DNA from 2 places in the Pseudomonas sp. 86_A genome. Region 1 is predicted to be linked to the other one. Evidence: riboswitches for the same ligand, from Rfam matches in the RefSeq annotation. Region 1 holds a riboswitch; the other holds the start of a gene.
The links. A riboswitch is a leader RNA that binds a small molecule or an ion and turns the genes downstream of it on or off. The one in region 1 is predicted to bind manganese.
Positions count from the first base shown of each region.

Region 2: linked by a shared signal. The riboswitch ahead of mntP (manganese efflux pump MntP) and the one ahead of J5M57_RS17115 (TMEM165/GDT1 family protein) in region 1 are both predicted to bind manganese.

Region 1 covers NZ_JAFGYS010000010.1:207,352-215,061, reverse strand. The annotation lists gene J5M57_RS17120 (M48 family metallopeptidase) at 127-945, shown strand; gene J5M57_RS17115 (TMEM165/GDT1 family protein) at 1,034-1,618, opposite strand; yybP-ykoY riboswitch at 1,708-1,830, opposite strand; gene J5M57_RS17110 (class I SAM-dependent methyltransferase) at 1,871-2,869, opposite strand; gene J5M57_RS17105 (2-hydroxyacid dehydrogenase) at 2,903-3,868, opposite strand; gene J5M57_RS17100 (LysE family transporter) at 4,142-4,771, shown strand; gene J5M57_RS17095 (helix-turn-helix transcriptional regulator) at 4,866-5,630, opposite strand; gene J5M57_RS17090 (MFS transporter) at 5,730-6,914, shown strand; gene J5M57_RS17085 (fatty acid--CoA ligase) at 7,061-7,710, shown strand, end outside.
Region 2 covers NZ_JAFGYS010000001.1:97,086-104,795, reverse strand. The annotation lists gene J5M57_RS00445 (DNA methylase) at 1-89, shown strand, start outside; gene J5M57_RS00440 (DUF72 domain-containing protein) at 89-802, shown strand; gene mntP (manganese efflux pump MntP) at 804-1,367, opposite strand; yybP-ykoY riboswitch at 1,374-1,546, opposite strand; gene J5M57_RS00430 (ATP-binding protein) at 1,744-3,120, opposite strand; gene J5M57_RS00425 (response regulator) at 3,117-3,779, opposite strand; gene J5M57_RS00420 (PepSY domain-containing protein) at 3,951-4,217, shown strand; gene J5M57_RS00415 (cytochrome b/b6 domain-containing protein) at 4,217-4,762, shown strand; gene J5M57_RS00410 (sialidase family protein) at 4,813-6,108, shown strand; gene J5M57_RS00405 (hypothetical protein) at 6,108-6,719, shown strand; gene J5M57_RS00400 (LTA synthase family protein) at 6,742-7,710, shown strand, end outside.

The DNA.
Region 1 (7,710 bases):
CGCTGTGAATTTTTTACGACAGCAGAAGTGGGAAACATCCGAAAGACACTGCAACACGTCTGTTGTATCTGGCGCCGATACAATTACCCGCCTAGGATACGCGGCATGTTTTCAGGGAGCTTTTGAATGAACAAGACATTGGTTGTAAGTGCACTGAGCGCAGCGCTGTTGCTGGCCGGTTGTCAGTCGGTCAACACCACCAGCGGCGGAGCCGTAGGGGTGGAGCGCAAGCAGTACATGTTCAGCATGCTGTCCTCGCAAGAGGTCGACCAGATGTATGCCCAGTCCTATCAGAAGACCGTTGGCGAGGCGTCGAGCAAAGGCGTACTGGACAAGACCAGCCCGGAGGCCAAGCGGGTTCAGGCCATTGCCAACCGCCTGATCGCCCAGGCGCCGAATTTCCGCCCCGATGCCGCCCAATGGCAGTGGGAGGTCAACCTGATCAAGAGCGATGAGCTAAACGCCAACTGCGGCCCTGGCGGCAAGATCATTTTCTACACCGGGCTGATCGACAGCCTGAAGCTGACCGACGATGAGATCGCCGCGGTGATGGGCCATGAAATCGCCCATGCCCTGCGCGAGCACGGTCGTGAAGCGATGTCCAAAGCCTACGGGATTGAAATGGCCAAGCAGGGTGCCGGTGCGTTGCTCGGTCTGGGTCAGGACAGCCTGGCGCTGGCCGACACCGTGGCCAACTACGGCATGACCTTGCCCAACAGCCGTGCCAACGAAAACGAAGCCGACTTGATCGGCCTCGAACTGGCCGCCCGCGCCGGGTACAACCCGAATGCGGCGATCACCTTGTGGAACAAGATGAGCAAGGCCTCGGAAGGCGCACCGCCGGAATTCATGAGCACTCACCCGGCGTCGTCCAGCCGGATCGCCTCGTTGCAGGCAGCGATTCCGAAAGTGATGCCGCTTTACGAAAAAGCCCCGAAGTCCTGATAGATAGTCGGGGCAAAAGGGGCCTTGTTTTTGTGGCGAGGGAGCAAGCTCCCTCGCCACAATGATGTGCAAGGCTCAGGCGCAGGGGTTAAACCCAGCCACTGCTCTGCATCGCCTTGTACACCGCAACGATCGCCAGAATCAGGAATGCCGAAGCCGCCAGGCGACGGATCAGCGTCAGCGGCAGTTTCTCCGCGGCAAAGTTACCCGCCAGGACCACCGGCACGTTGGCAATCAACATGCCCGCCGTGGTGCCAATGATCACCAGCCACAACTCAGGGTATTGCGCCGCCAGCATCACGGTGGCGATCTGGGTCTTGTCACCGATTTCCGCGAGGAAGAACGCAATCAGCGTGGTCAGGAACGGGCCGAACTTGCGTGCGGTGCTGGCTTCATCGTCGTCCATCTTGTCCGGGACCAACGTCCACAGCGCAGTGGCGGTGAAGCTTGCGGCAAGAATCCAGTGCAGCACCGAATCGGAGAAGAAGCTGCCGAACCAGGCGCCGACCGCACCGGCTGCCGCGTGGTTGGCCAGGGTCGCGGCGACGATACCGGCAATGATCGGCCAGGGTTTGCGAAAGCGAGCGGCGAGAATCAGCGCGAGCAGTTGCGTCTTGTCGCCGATTTCGGCCAAGGCAACGATTGCGGTGGGAACGAGTAACGAGTCCAGCATCAGGATTTTCCTAAGGGGCGGGTCGACACGGCTATGACACGTACAGCCTTCCCGCCCCGGGTAAGGTGTGCGTGTCATAGGTCTTGTCAAACCCTGCGATCCGTCTGGTGCGGACGCTTGGGTCGCATACGCCATGATCTGAGGATCAAGTATGTTGACGTATGCCGGACGAGCTTGGCGCTCGTGGGAGACTACTCCCCTAGGACGGAGCGGATTCTGCCTAGGCAGAATCCATTCGGCAAGTGCTAATTTTCAGCCGCGCTTGGCCCGGTAAATCCGGAAACCATTGCCTTCGGCCTTGATCGCACACACGCCCAAGTGCTCTTCGATCAGCGGTTGATACTTCAGGAAGCTGTTCGCCACCAGCCGCAGTTCGCCGCCGTTTTTCAGATGTTTGGCTGCTTTTCGCAGCAAGTTCTCGGTGGCGAAATAATCGGTGTGCACCCCGACATGGAACGGCGGGTTGCTCAGAATCGCGTTCAAACCCATCGGCGCGGCGTCGATACCGTCACCGGTGATCACTTCGGCTTCCAGTCCGTTGGCCGCCAACGTCAGGCGACTGCTGGCGGCAGCAAAGGCATCGACGTCGAGCAAGGTCACTTGATTGTGCGGATAACGCCGTTTGACCGCCGCCCCCAGCACGCCCGCGCCACAGCCGAAATCGAGCAGATGGCCGCTCGGCAGTTTGTCCAGATGCTCCAGCAGCAGGGCGCTGCCGCGATCCAGGCGACCATGGCTGAACACACCCGGCAGGCTGATGACTTTCAACGGGCCTTCGGCCAGTGGCAGCTCATAGGTCTGCGCCAGGCTTTCCAGGGATTTGGCTTGCGGCGCGTTGGCCACGGTGACCTGCCACAGTTGGCAGTGGCGCGCGCTGTCGAGCTTGCGCGGCTTGCCGAACGGGTTGAGCTGTTTCGATGCGCCCTCGATGCCGCTGCGTTTTTCGCCGACCAGAAACACCTCACGCCCGGCCAGACGCGCAGCCACGGCGTTGAGGATGTAATCGGTCAGATCCTTGGACTTGGGCAAGAACACCACGGCGCTGTCGAACTCGCGCTCCGGCACGTTCACGCCAAAATGGCTGCGACCCTCGAAGCGTGCATCGAGTGCGGCCTGATCGCCGGCGTGCCAGCACCAGCCGAACGCATTGGGCAGGCGCCCGAGCAGATCATCGGCAGGCAAACCGGCCAACAACAGCGAACCCTGGAATAACTCGGCCTGACGAAGCAGTACTTCACTGCGCGGATCCATAACTGCTCCTTGAAAAAAAAGTGCCGCAGTTTATCAACTGACGACCCGCAGCGCTGTACCGCTGAAGAACGCTTGGGCGTTTTCGGTCAATTGGCCGACGATGCGTTGCCGCGCCTCGCGACTGCCCCAGGCGTTGTGCGGGGTGACGATCAGCCGTGGAAGGTCGGCGGCCAGCAATGGATTGCCGTTGACCGGCGGCTCGACACTGAGCACATCGGTGGCCGCGCCGCCGAGGTGACCGTTGCGCAACGCATCGGCCAAGGCCTGTTCATCGATCAAGCCACCCCGGGCGGTGTTGACCACAAACGCGCCGGGCTTCATCGACGCCAGTTCGCGGGCACCGATGAAGTGGCGGGTGTGTTCATTGAGTGGGCAGTGCAGGGTCAGGGCGTCGATCTGCGGCAGCAATTCGTTCAGCGGCAGACGGTCCGGGCGGGCAGGGCGGCCGGGAATCTGCCCGAGCAGTACGCGCATGCCAAACGCTTCGGCCAGTCGCGCGACCGCGCCGCCGAGCTCGCCGTGACCGAGCAGGCCAAGGGTTTTGCCTTCCAGTTCGACGATCGGGTAGTCCAGCAGGCAGAACTGTTTGGCTTGCTGCCAGCGACCTTCGCCGACGGCTTTCTGGTAGTCGGCCAGGCGCGTGGCAAGGTTGAGCAGCAACATGATCGTGTGTTGCGCCACCGACGGCGTGCCGTAACCCTGACAGTTGCACACGGTGATGCCGTGGGCGCGGGCCGCTTCCAGATCGACGTTGTTGGTGCCGGTGGCGGTGATCAGGATCAGCTTCAGGTCCGGGTTGGCGGCCATCGCGGCGGCGTCGATGCGGATCTTGTTGGTGATCGCCACGCTGGCACCCTGCAAGCGCTCGCTGACCTGTTCGGGCAAGGTCTGGGCGAACAGTTGCAGATCGCTGAAGCAGGCGCGCAACGGGCTGAGGTCGAGGTCGCCGAGATCCAGAGACGGGTGATCGAGGAATACGGCGCGGTGCGGATTGCTCATCAACTGTACCTTTTGTGCGGTGAACGGAAGGCGTAATCTGCCGAGCCTACCAGATGAAGCAATTGGTTACGCACAGCGCCCGCAATACCCTGTGGCGAGGGAGCTTGCTCCCGCTGGGCTGCGAAGCAGACCCAAACCCATTCACCGTACTGTGTCAGGCACACCGGTGTTTCAGGTTTTACGACTGCTGCGCAGCCGAGCGGGAGCAAGCTCCCTCGCCACAGGGTTTGAGCCAGTTGATGAATTGTTTTTACTCATTAAAGTGGAGCCCCCATGTACTGGACCGAGTTCTTGACCGTTGCACTGATCCATCTGTTGGCCGTGGCCAGCCCCGGCCCTGACTTTGCCGTGGTGGTGCGCGAGAGCGTGACCCATGGTCGACGCGCCGGCACCTGGACCGCGCTGGGCGTGGGCTCGGCGATTTTCCTGCACGTGGGTTATTCGCTGCTGGGCATTGGCCTGATCGTGTCGCAATCGATCGTGCTGTTCAACGCCTTGAAATGGGCCGCCGCCGCTTACCTGCTGTACATCGGCTTCAAGGCCTTGCGCGCGCAACCGGCGCCAACCGTTACCGATGACCTGCACAAGGAAGCCGGTGTGCGTACTGCGCGCGGCGCTTTCACTTCGGGTTTCGTCACCAACGGCCTGAACCCGAAAGCCACGCTGTTCTTCCTGTCGTTGTTCACCGTGGTGATCAACCCGCACACCCCGCTGGCGGTGCAGGCCGGGTACGGGGTTTACCTCGCCGTTGCGACTGCGATCTGGTTTTGCCTGGTGGCGATGCTGTTCAGCCAGCAACGCGTGCGCGCCGGCTTCGCCCGCATGGGGCACTGGTTCGACCGCACCATGGGCGCGGTGCTGATCGCCATCGGCGTGAAACTCGCGTTCACCGAGATGCATTGACCAACACTCACTTGTAGGAGATGCCGCAGGCTGCGATCTTTTGATCTTGTCTTTGAGGATTAAAAGATCGCAGCCTCGTTTCACTCGACAGCTCCTACACGAGTTCGCTCAGCTTGCTCAGGGTATGCAGATATTCCCGAGGATTGTCCCCGAGCAAACGGCGAAACATCGCGCTGAACGCCCGCGCGCTGCCGTAACCCAAATCCTGTGCCACGCTTTGCACGCTGTCCCCGGCGAGCAGGCGCGGCAGGGCTTCCATCAGGCGCAGTTGCTGGCGCCAGGCGTTGAAACTCATCTTCAGTTGTCGCTGGAACAGCCGCGCCAGAGTGCGCGAGCTGGCGCCGACCTGCTGCGCCCAGTCTTCTAGGGTGTTGGGGTGATCGGGGGTGTGCAGCAAGGCCAGGCAGATGTTTTGCAGGCGCCGGTCAGTGGGCATCGGAATGTGCAGCGGCAGGTTTTCCAGCCCGGCCAGTTCTTCCAGCATCAATTGCTGGATCAACGGATTGTCCGCATGCGGTGGACCCTGCACGGCGCGCAGGATCAACTCGCGCAACAGCGGCGTCACTGCCAGCACGCAGCACTGTTGCAGGCTGGCCGGTGACAGTTCGGGGGCGATGAACAGCGAGCGCATCTGCACATCGCCGGACATGAAAATCTCGTGCGCGACCTGCGGCGGAATCCATACCGCGCGGCTCGGCGGAATCACCCAGGCACCGAGATCGGTGACCACGCGCATGATCCCTCTGACGGCATACAGCAACTGCGCTTCGCGGTGCAGGTGCAGTGGTTGGTGGGCACCGTCCAGATAATCCCGGGGATAGGCGCTCACGGGGCCGTGTTCGAAATGACTGATCAACATGTCGGGTTTGATGACCTGAATGGCAGATATGCGCTTTTTCGCCAATTTAGCATAGGCCGCTCATCACAATCCGCCCACAACACACCCAAGCGTGCTGCCATGAATCAATCCCGAAACGTCATACGCTACGTCAACGCTGCCCATGTGATCGATCACATGTTCATGCTGATTTTTCCCGCCGCCGTGCTCGGCATGACCCAGGCCTTTGGCCTCGATTACGCCGCGCTGATCGGTCTGTCACTGGGCGGCTTCATTGCCTTCGGTGCCTGTTCGCTACCGGCCGGCTGGCTGGGTGATCACTGGAGCCGGCGGCAGATGATGCTGGTGTTTTTCTTTGGCATCGGCGCCTCGGCGATCTTCACCGGGTTGAGCAGCAGCCCGACGATGCTGGTAATCGGGCTGACCCTGATCGGCATTTTCGCGGCGATCTACCACCCGGTGGGGACCGCGATGCTGGTGGCCTACGCGCAGAACCGTGGCCGGGAAATCGGCATCAACGGCATGTGGGGCAATCTCGGCGTGGCGTTTTCGGCACTGCTCACCGGGTTGCTGGTGGCGCAATTCGGCTGGCGCTCGGCCTTTGTGTTACCGGGCGGGGTGGCGATCGTGCTGGGGTTCTGTTTTGCCTTGCAGGTGCGTGAAGAGCCGATCCCGCAGCGTCCGCACACCGCCCTCAAAGGTGCTGCCGGTCAGCGGATTTCGATGATCATCGTGTTCGCTGTGCTGGCGCTGGCGACTGCCACCGGTGGTGTGGTGTTCAACGCCACCACCATGACCTATCCGAAGCTGTTTCAGGAGCGTTTGCATGACCTGTTCGCCTCGCCGCAAACCCTTGGCGTGGTGGTCAGCCTGGCGTATGCCTTCGGCGCGGTGGCGCAGTTGAGCATCGGGCAGGTGCTGCACCGGGTCAGTCTGAAATGGCCGTTTCTGGTGCTCACGCTGTTTCAGGCACCGCTGTTATACGGCATGGCCTATGTCGATGGCTGGGCAGTGATCGTGCTCGGGGCGGCGTTCATGTTCGTGGTGTTCGGCCAGGTCACGGTGAACGACTCGATGGTCGCCAATTTCGTTGCACCGCAGTGGCAATCCCGGGTGTTCGCCCTGCGTTACTGCCTGTCGTTCGGTGCCAGTGCAACGGCGATTCCGCTGATTGCCTACGTCGAGCCGCGCTATGGTTTCGTCGGGCTTTACCTGATTCTGGCGGGTTTTGGTGCGTTGACGTTCCTCGCTGCCGTAGGTTTCCCACGTACACCCTCCGAAGCAGCTGTAGGACAAGCCGCCTGAGTGGAGCTGAATAGCGACAAATGCTGGCGCAAAGCTAGCATTTGTACGGCTGTGCAAATCATTCCTTTGGCTGATTTGGCTGGGGTATAACGGCTCTAGAGTTACGCTCTCTACGCCAACACCGTGCAGCCAGAAAAGGGATTCATATGTTGCAGACTCGCGTCATTCCCCCGGCCGATGGGGCCTACCAGTATCCATTGCTGATCAAACGGCTGCTGATGTCCGGCGCCCGTTACGAGAAAACCCGCGAGATCATCTACCGAGACCAGTTGCGCTACAGCTATCCGACCCTGATCGAGCGCGTGGCGCGGCTGGCCAACGTGTTGACGGCGGCCGGGGTGAAGGCGGGTGACACTGTGGCGGTGATGGACTGGGACAGCCATCGCTACCTGGAATGCATGTTCGCCATTCCGATGATCGGCGCGGTGATTCACACCATCAACGTGCGCCTGTCGCCGGAGCAGATCCTCTACACCATGAACCACGCCGAGGACCGCTTTGTGCTGGTCAACAGTGAGTTCGTCGGGCTGTACCAGGCCATCGCGCCGCACCTGACCACGGTGGAGAAAACCCTGCTGCTGACCGATCTGCCAGAGAAGACCGCCGACCTGCCGAACCTGGTCGGCGAGTACGAGCAACTGCTGGCCGCCGCGAGTCCGCAGTATGACTTCCAGGATTTCGACGAAAACTCGGTCGCCACCACGTTCTACACCACCGGCACGACCGGCAACCCGAAAGGTGTGTACTTCACCCATCGGCAACTGGTGCTGCACACCATGGGTGTGTCGACCATCAT
Region 2 (7,710 bases), on a different contig from region 1:
AGTTCGAACAGCGCCTGAAGGCTTTCGACGGGATTGGTCCGAAGACCGTGGAGATTTTCATGCGTGAAGCGGCGAAGGTGCTTTTTTGATGTTCATTGGTTGCGCAGGCTGGAGTCTGGGGCGTGAGTATTGGCCGCAGTTTCCGGCCGAGGGCACGCATCTGCAGCGTTATGCGGCGCGATTCAATGGTGTGGAAATCAACAGCTCGTTTTATCGCCCGCATCGTCGTCAGACTTATGCGCGCTGGGCGGAATCTGTGCCGCCAGGCTTTCGTTTTTCGGTGAAGGTGCCGAAGCGGATCACCCATGAATTGCGTCTGCAAAACTGTGATCAGGCGCTTGATGAGTTTCTGGAGCAGTGCGGCGGCCTGGGTGATCGACTGGGGTGTTTGCTGGTGCAACTTGCGCCGTCGCTGGCATTCGAGCCGGCAAGCGCTGAGGCATTTTTCGTCGCGTTGCGCCAGCGATTCGACGGTGACGTGGTGGTTGAGCCACGGCACGCATCGTGGGTTACCGCGCAGCCCCTGTTGCAGGCGTATCGGATTGCCCAGGCGGTGGTCGATCCGTCGCGGATCAGCACCGATGGCTCGGCGCAGGACTGGGCGGGGCTGGGTTATTGGCGACTGCACGGTTCGCCGCGGATCTACCACAGCGCCTACGATGAGCGTTATCTGCAAGCGCTGGCACAGCAGCTGAAAGTCGCGGCAGCACAAGGCGCCGTGACTTGGTGCATCTTCGACAACACTGCCAGTGGTGCCGCGCTGGGTAACGCGTTGGCACTGACAGCGTTGATTGCAGGTTGAATCAGACCGACAAGTGCTCGTAGAGGATGGTCGCGCCGACGATCATCAACACCACGCCACCGACAATTTCCGCGCGCTTGCCGACGACCGCGCCGAGCACCCGGCCGAGCATCACGCCGAGGGTCACCATGGTCATGGTCGCCAGGCCGATGGCCGCTGCCGCCACCCAGATATTGACGTCGACGAACGCCAGGCCGACGCCCACCGCGAGTGCGTCGATGCTGGTGGCAAACGCGGTGACCGCGAGAATCAGGAACGAATGTTGACCGGGTTTTTCCTCTTCCTCGTCTTCGTGTTTGAGGCCGTTGTAGATCATGTGCAGGCCGAGGATGACCAGCAGGGTGAAGGCGATCCAGTGGTCCCATTCGGCGACCCAACGGGTGGCGGCCTGGCCGATCAGCCAGCCGATGATCGGGGTGATGGCTTCGATTACGCCGAAAATCAGACCGGTGCGCAAGGCTTCGGTCAGACGCGGTTTGTGCAGGCTGGAGCCTTTGCCGATGGCCGCGGCGAACGCGTCCGTGGACATGGCCAGGGCGAGGAATATGAGGGAAACAGGATTCACGGGGGCACACTTCCAGTCGGGCTATGAGTCAACGACACAACCACACGCCCGACTTTAGGCATGGATGTGTCGTCGGTCTCACCAACCAAAAGGTGTTCGCACCACGGCATGTTGCCGAGAATGTTGATACGAACGCTTCCGAGGAACTCGGAAACAGGCTACTCCCCAACGAGGCTGCGGATCTTATGGGGGCCAACATGAAAATTTTGTCAAAAGCGCCGAGGCCATCGAAAAAGAGCAAATCTCTGTGGCGAGGGAGCTTGCTCCCGCCGGGTCGCGCAGCGGCCCTTTTTTTGCCGAACAGCAGAAGCCCTGCTGCGCAGTCCAGCGGGAGCAAGCTCCCTCGCCACAGCGAATCTGACCTGAGAGAGCAGCGCTAAGCCAAGGGGGCCTCATTGATCCGCAACTGCGCGCACAATCCACCCTGCGGCCGGTTGTACAGCTGCAGCGTGCTGCCGATCTTGCTGACGATCATCTGCACGATCGCCAGCCCCAGCCCGGCGCCATTGCCATGGCCGTGGCTGTAGAAACGCTCGAACAACCGCGCGTACTCCAATTCGTTGATCCCGGGCCCGGCGTCCTCGACGCTGATGTACACCGCGCCGCCGGCCTGCGGTTGCACCTGAACCCGCACCTCGCTGCCGGGCGGGGCGAAGTTCAGCGCATTGGTCACCAGGTTTTGCAGGGCGATGGCGAGGGCCACCGGATCGGTTTCGACCGGGCAGTGGTGGTCGCTGTCGAGGATCAGTTCGACGTCTTTTTCCAGGGCCAGCGGCGCCAGTTCGGCGAGTTCTTCGCGGACCAGTTCGGTCAGGTCCACGGCGCTGGTTTCGGGATGCGCCAGGCGCGGTTCGATCCGCGCCATGGTCAGCAACTGACTGGCGATGCGCGTCGCCCGATCCACTGCGCTGACCAGAAACTCCAGGGCTTCTTCGCGCTGTTGCGGGGTCGCGGCCAGTTGTGCGTTTTGCGCGTGGATCCGCAGGATCGCCAGCGGCGTGCGCAGCTCATGGGCCGCATCGGCGATGAAGCGGCGTTCCCGGGCCAGCAGGTTGTCGATCTGCTGCAACAGACGATTGAGCGCGGTTTGCATCGGCTCCAGATCATGCGGCAGGGGGCTGAGGTGCAGCGGTTTCAGGGTTTCGGTGTCACGTCCGCGAATGCTCTGCGCCATCGCGCGCAACGGCTGCAGGCCCCAGCCGATGTTCAGCCAGATCAGCGCGGCCAGCAGCGGTACGCCGATCAGGCTCGGCCACAGGGTGTGGCCGACGATGCGCTCGATCAGGTCCTGGCGGATATCGTCGCGCTCGCCGACCCAGATCAACAGCCCTTGTTGCGGGTCCTTGAGCAGGAACGCGCACCAGTCGCGGCCATTTTCCATCAGGTCATGCGAGCCGAGAGTGGTTGGCGGTGCGGCGAGCTCCGGTGCTTCGGCCGAGCGCACCAGCAACTGCCCGTCGCTGCGCCAGACCTGAAAGGTCAGACGAGTTTCGTAAGGGTGCGCGGCCTCGCCATCACCGACCCGGCTCATGGCTGCATCGAACGCCTGATAGAGCCGGGTCCAGTCGTTGTCGCCCGGCGCACGCTGGGCCAGCACGCCTTGCAGCAGACGGGCACTTTGCGCCAGTTGGGCATCGTAGACTTCTTCGATTTCGTGGTGGCTGTCGCGCAGCACCAGCCAACTGATCAGGACGTCGCCGATCAATACCAAAATCAGCACCGGCACCAGAATTCGCGCACGAATGGAAATCATGGCTTGAGCTCCAGCACATAACCGACACCGCGCACGGTGCGGATCAACTCGGTCGAAAGCTTTTTGCGCAGGTTGTGGATCAGCACTTCGAGGGTGTTGCTCTCGACCCGTTCCTGCCAGCCATACAGCGCCCGGGACAGGCGTTCGCGGGTGACGACCTTGCCGGGACGGGCCAGCAGTTGGTGCAGCAGTTGATATTCCATGGGGGTGACCACCACGTCGTTGCCGTGCCAGCTGACTTGTTGCGTGACCGGGTCGAGACACACCCCGGCATGCTCCAGCACCGGTTGCGCACGGCCCTGGCTGCGGCGCAGCAAGGCGCGGATGCGGGCTTTCAATTCATCGACGTCAAACGGTTTGATCAGGTAGTCGTCGGCCCCTGCGTCCAGCCCGGCGATGCGTTCGGCGGTGCCGTCGCGGGCGGTGAGGATCAGCACCGGCAGATCCTGTTGTTCGCCGCGCAGGCGTTGCAGCAGGGCCAGGCCATCGAGGCGCGGCAGGCCGAGGTCGAGCAGCAGCAGATCGAAGCTTTCGCTGCGCAGGGCATGCAAGGCGCTGACCCCGTCCTGCAACCAGTCGAGGGTGTAGCCTTCGCTGCCGAGGGCAACACGAATGCCTTGACCGAGGGCGCGATCATCTTCGACCAGCAATAGGCGCATAACGGAGTCTCTTGAGGAAACAGGGCGGGTGACCGGCGGCATCATGCCGCTGTGCGAGGGGCTGTGGCAGTTCACCCGACGGGAAAGATGTAACGACTCGTTGCCAACTAAGCTTTCACTAAGGTTGCTTTTGCACAGTGAGGCCTTCCTCATCGAGCGAGAGTGTTTTCCATGCGCAAACTTCTGCTGTTGTCCCTGATCGTTGCCAGCCCGTTGGCCGTCGCCGGCCCGCAATGCACCACCGCCGAACGTTCGCAATGGCAAGACCAGAAAGCCTTTCAGGAGCAGCTCAAGGCCCAGGGCTACGAGATCAGCAAGTTCAAGGTTACCGACGGCAACTGCTATGAGATCTACGGCTTCGACAAAGACAAGCGCAAGATCGAGATCTACCACGACCCGGTCAGCGGCAAAGCGGTGAAAACCGAGATCAAGGGCTGATGCCAAGCGCGTCCCTGCGCCTGTGGGACCCCGTGGTGCGGCTGTTTCATCTGTCCATCGCGGGCGTCTTCGTCGCCAACTACTTCTTCAATGAAGCCGGTGACGACTGGCATGTCTGGCTCGGCTATTACGCCATGGCCTGGCTGCTGGTGCGCGTGGTGTGGGGATTCGTCGGGCCGCGCAGTGCGCGCTGGGCGGATTTCTGGCCGACACCGACGCGGCTGATCGCCCATGGGCGATCACTGATTGCCGGACGGCCCGAGCATCGCCTCGGGCATTCGCCGATTGGCGCGCTAGTGATGCTTCTGATGTTGCTGGCGATGTTGATTGCCGGTTTGAGCGGCTGGGCCATGGAAGAGGTCGACGCCTTGTGGGGCGCCGACTGGCCGTTGCAGGTGCACGAAACGGCTACCGACGTCTTGTTGGTGCTGGTGGGTCTGCACATCGCCGCTGCGGTGTTCGAAAGTTTTCTGGTTCGCGACAACTTGCCGTTGTCGATGCTCACCGGACGCCGTCGCCGCTTGCCGGACGACCCGACGCGCTGACAGGGATGTGTTGCCGATGCCCTCCCTCCTGTTCTTGCCGTGAGTCCACTATGCGTGCGTTGTCCTATCGCTTGAAACTGACCCTTGGCGGACTGGCCGTGTGCCTGATTTTCTGGAGCGCCTGGCGCAGTCATCCGGCCCATGTGCTGGCGCCGTTTGCCGTGACGACGCCGCCGGTCGATGCGTCGTTGCAGGCACCGGAACCGGTGTACAGCAGCCGCTTCGTCTCATCAAAACTGAATGATTTCGTGCACTCGTCGTCGGTCACCGCGCTGCCGGGCGGCGACCTGATGGCGGTGTGGTTTGCCGGTTCCCGAGAGGGTGCGGCCGACGTGCAGATTCGCACCGCACGGTACGACGCCGACACCGCGGAGTGGGGTGCCGAGCAGGTGCTCGCCACCCGCGAATCGACTCGCGATGGCACCCGCCGCTACATCCGCAAACTGGGCAACCCGGTGATCGCCCTCGCGCCGGATCAGCGCCTGTGGATGTTTTATGTGTCGGTGTCCGTGGGCGGCTGGGCCACCAGCGCGATCAATGTGATGGTCTCGGATGATTTCGGGCGCAACTGGACGGCGCCACGGCAGTTGGTCACTTCGCCGTTTTTCAACATCAGCACGCTGGTGCGCGCGGCGCCGGTGTTCCATGCCGATGGCTCGATCGGCCTGCCGGTGTACCACGAGTTCATGGGCAAGTTCGCCGAGTATCTGTACCTGAGCGCGGACGGGGCGGTGATCGACAAATTCCGCATCAGCCGTGGCAAGCATTCGTTGCAGCCGACCATTGTGCCGCTGGACGGGCGACGTGCCGTGGCGATGCTGCGTTATGCGGGCGAGACCCATCATCGGGTGCTGGCCAGCCGCACCGAGGACGCCGGGCAGACCTGGAGCGAGCCGTATCCGCTGGAACCGGCCAACCCCAATTCGTCGCTGGCGGCAGTCGGCACCGACGACAACGGCTTGCTGGTGGCACTGAACGATCTGCAGGACGGGCGCTTCAAGCTCAGCCTGTATGGCACCGATGCCAACCTGAACGACTGGCGCAACGTGATCGAACTCGATCAGTCGCCCGATCCGCTCGGCCAGCCGTTCGCTCCCGAAGCCTACAAGGCGATCATCGGCGAAGGCTTTCGCGCCTCCAGCGGTGCCCGGCGCCTGCCGCTGGAGGAGCGCTTCCTGAGCAATCTGGACTACCGGGTGTGCAAGCCGCAGGGCTGTGATTTCGAGTACGAATACCCGTACTTCAGTCGCGGCAGCGACGGCCTCTATCACCTGGTGTATTCGTGGAATAACACCTTCATCAAACATGTCAGCTTCAATGAAGCGTGGCTGGCGGAGCGCCTGTGATGTTGTTTCTCTGGCAAGCCCATTTGACCTTCATCCTGCTCGGCTTTGTCCTGCTGGGTTCGCTGCACTGCACGCAACGCTGGCGCCCATGGCTGCTGCCGGTGCTGGCGGCGGTCAGTTTCATTCCGCTCAACGATCTGCCTTTGGCGGCCTACGTGCGCAGTTTCACCGACGATCTGGCGATCACCACGCTGGTGTTGCTCGGCTGGGCCAGCCTGGTCCGGCTCGGCGTGGTCAAGAAGCAAACGCTGTCGGCGCGGGTTCAAGTGTTGGTGCTGTTCATCGCACTGGCCGCGCTGTTGTACCCGGCGACGATGGGCCTGACGTATGTCGATCCCTACCGTTGGGGCTTCAACCCCCGGCCGCTGATCCTCTGTATGGGGCTGCTGACCCTGGGGTTGTTGTGGCTGCGCAACACGCTGGCGGTGTCGATGCTCGCGCTGGGTACGCTGGCCTTTGCGCTGCGGCTCAAGGCCTCGGAAAACTATTGGGATTACCTGATCGACCCGCTGCTGGTGGGTTACTGCCTGGTGGCGGGGGCGACGCTGTGCCTGCGCGAGGTCTGGCGTCTGCTGCGACCGGCCCCGGCGATCCCGACATCTTCTATCTGAACCAACGACACAGAGGTCAATGATGGGCTGGTTGCAATCGCGACGCCTGCGCTACGGCGTGGGTGCGGCAGGTTTGGCGTTCTTGTTGTTTGCCGTGCTCAGACTGGTGTTTGTGCTGGGGTTTTCCGGGATCGCGCCCAGCGAGTTCGTCGATAACCCGGCGTTGCGTGAAACCCTGAGCATCGGCTTGCGCTTCGATCTGCGCCTCGCGGTGTTGCTGATATTGCCGCTGGCGCTGCTGGCCTGGCTGCCGCGCTGGAACCTCACGCGGCTGCCCGGATTGCGCATGCTGGTGCGGGTTTACTGGCTGCTGGCGCTCGGTGCGGTGGGCCTGCTGTACATCATCGATTTTGGCCACTACGCCTACCTCGGTGTACGGATCAATGCCACGGTGCTGCGTTATCTGGAGGATGCGCAGATCTCGCAGCAGATGGTCTGGGAAACCTATCCGGTGCTGTGGATCGGCCTCGGCTGGTTGGCGACGCTGGGCCTATGGTTCTACGGATTTGTAACACTGGAACGCCGGACCCTGGCCCGTGAACCCAAGGTCATCCGGCGTACCTCGCTGGCACTGGGTACAGGTTTCGGCGTGGTCGCGGTGCTGCTGGCGTTGCTCGGCCGGGTGGAAAATCTCAACCTGGAAAACCCGGTGCCGCTGCGCTGGAGCGATGCGTTTTTTTCCGGCAACGGGCAAATCGCCGCCGTGGGCCTGAACCCGGTGCTGTTCCTCTATGACACGCTTAAGGCCGGGCAGGCGCAGTTCGATGAGGCGCAGGTGCGTGAGCATTACCCGGTGGTGGCGCGGTATCTGGGTGTGGACCAGCCGAATGCGCAAAGCCTGACGTTCGAACGCCAGCAAGGCGTGCAGCCGTATCAGGTGAAGGGCACGCCGAACGTGATGTTCGTCATGCTCGAATCACTGGGCACCAGCGCCGTCGGCGCCTACGGCAATCCGCTGAACCCGACGCCGAACCTCGACCAACTGGCGGCC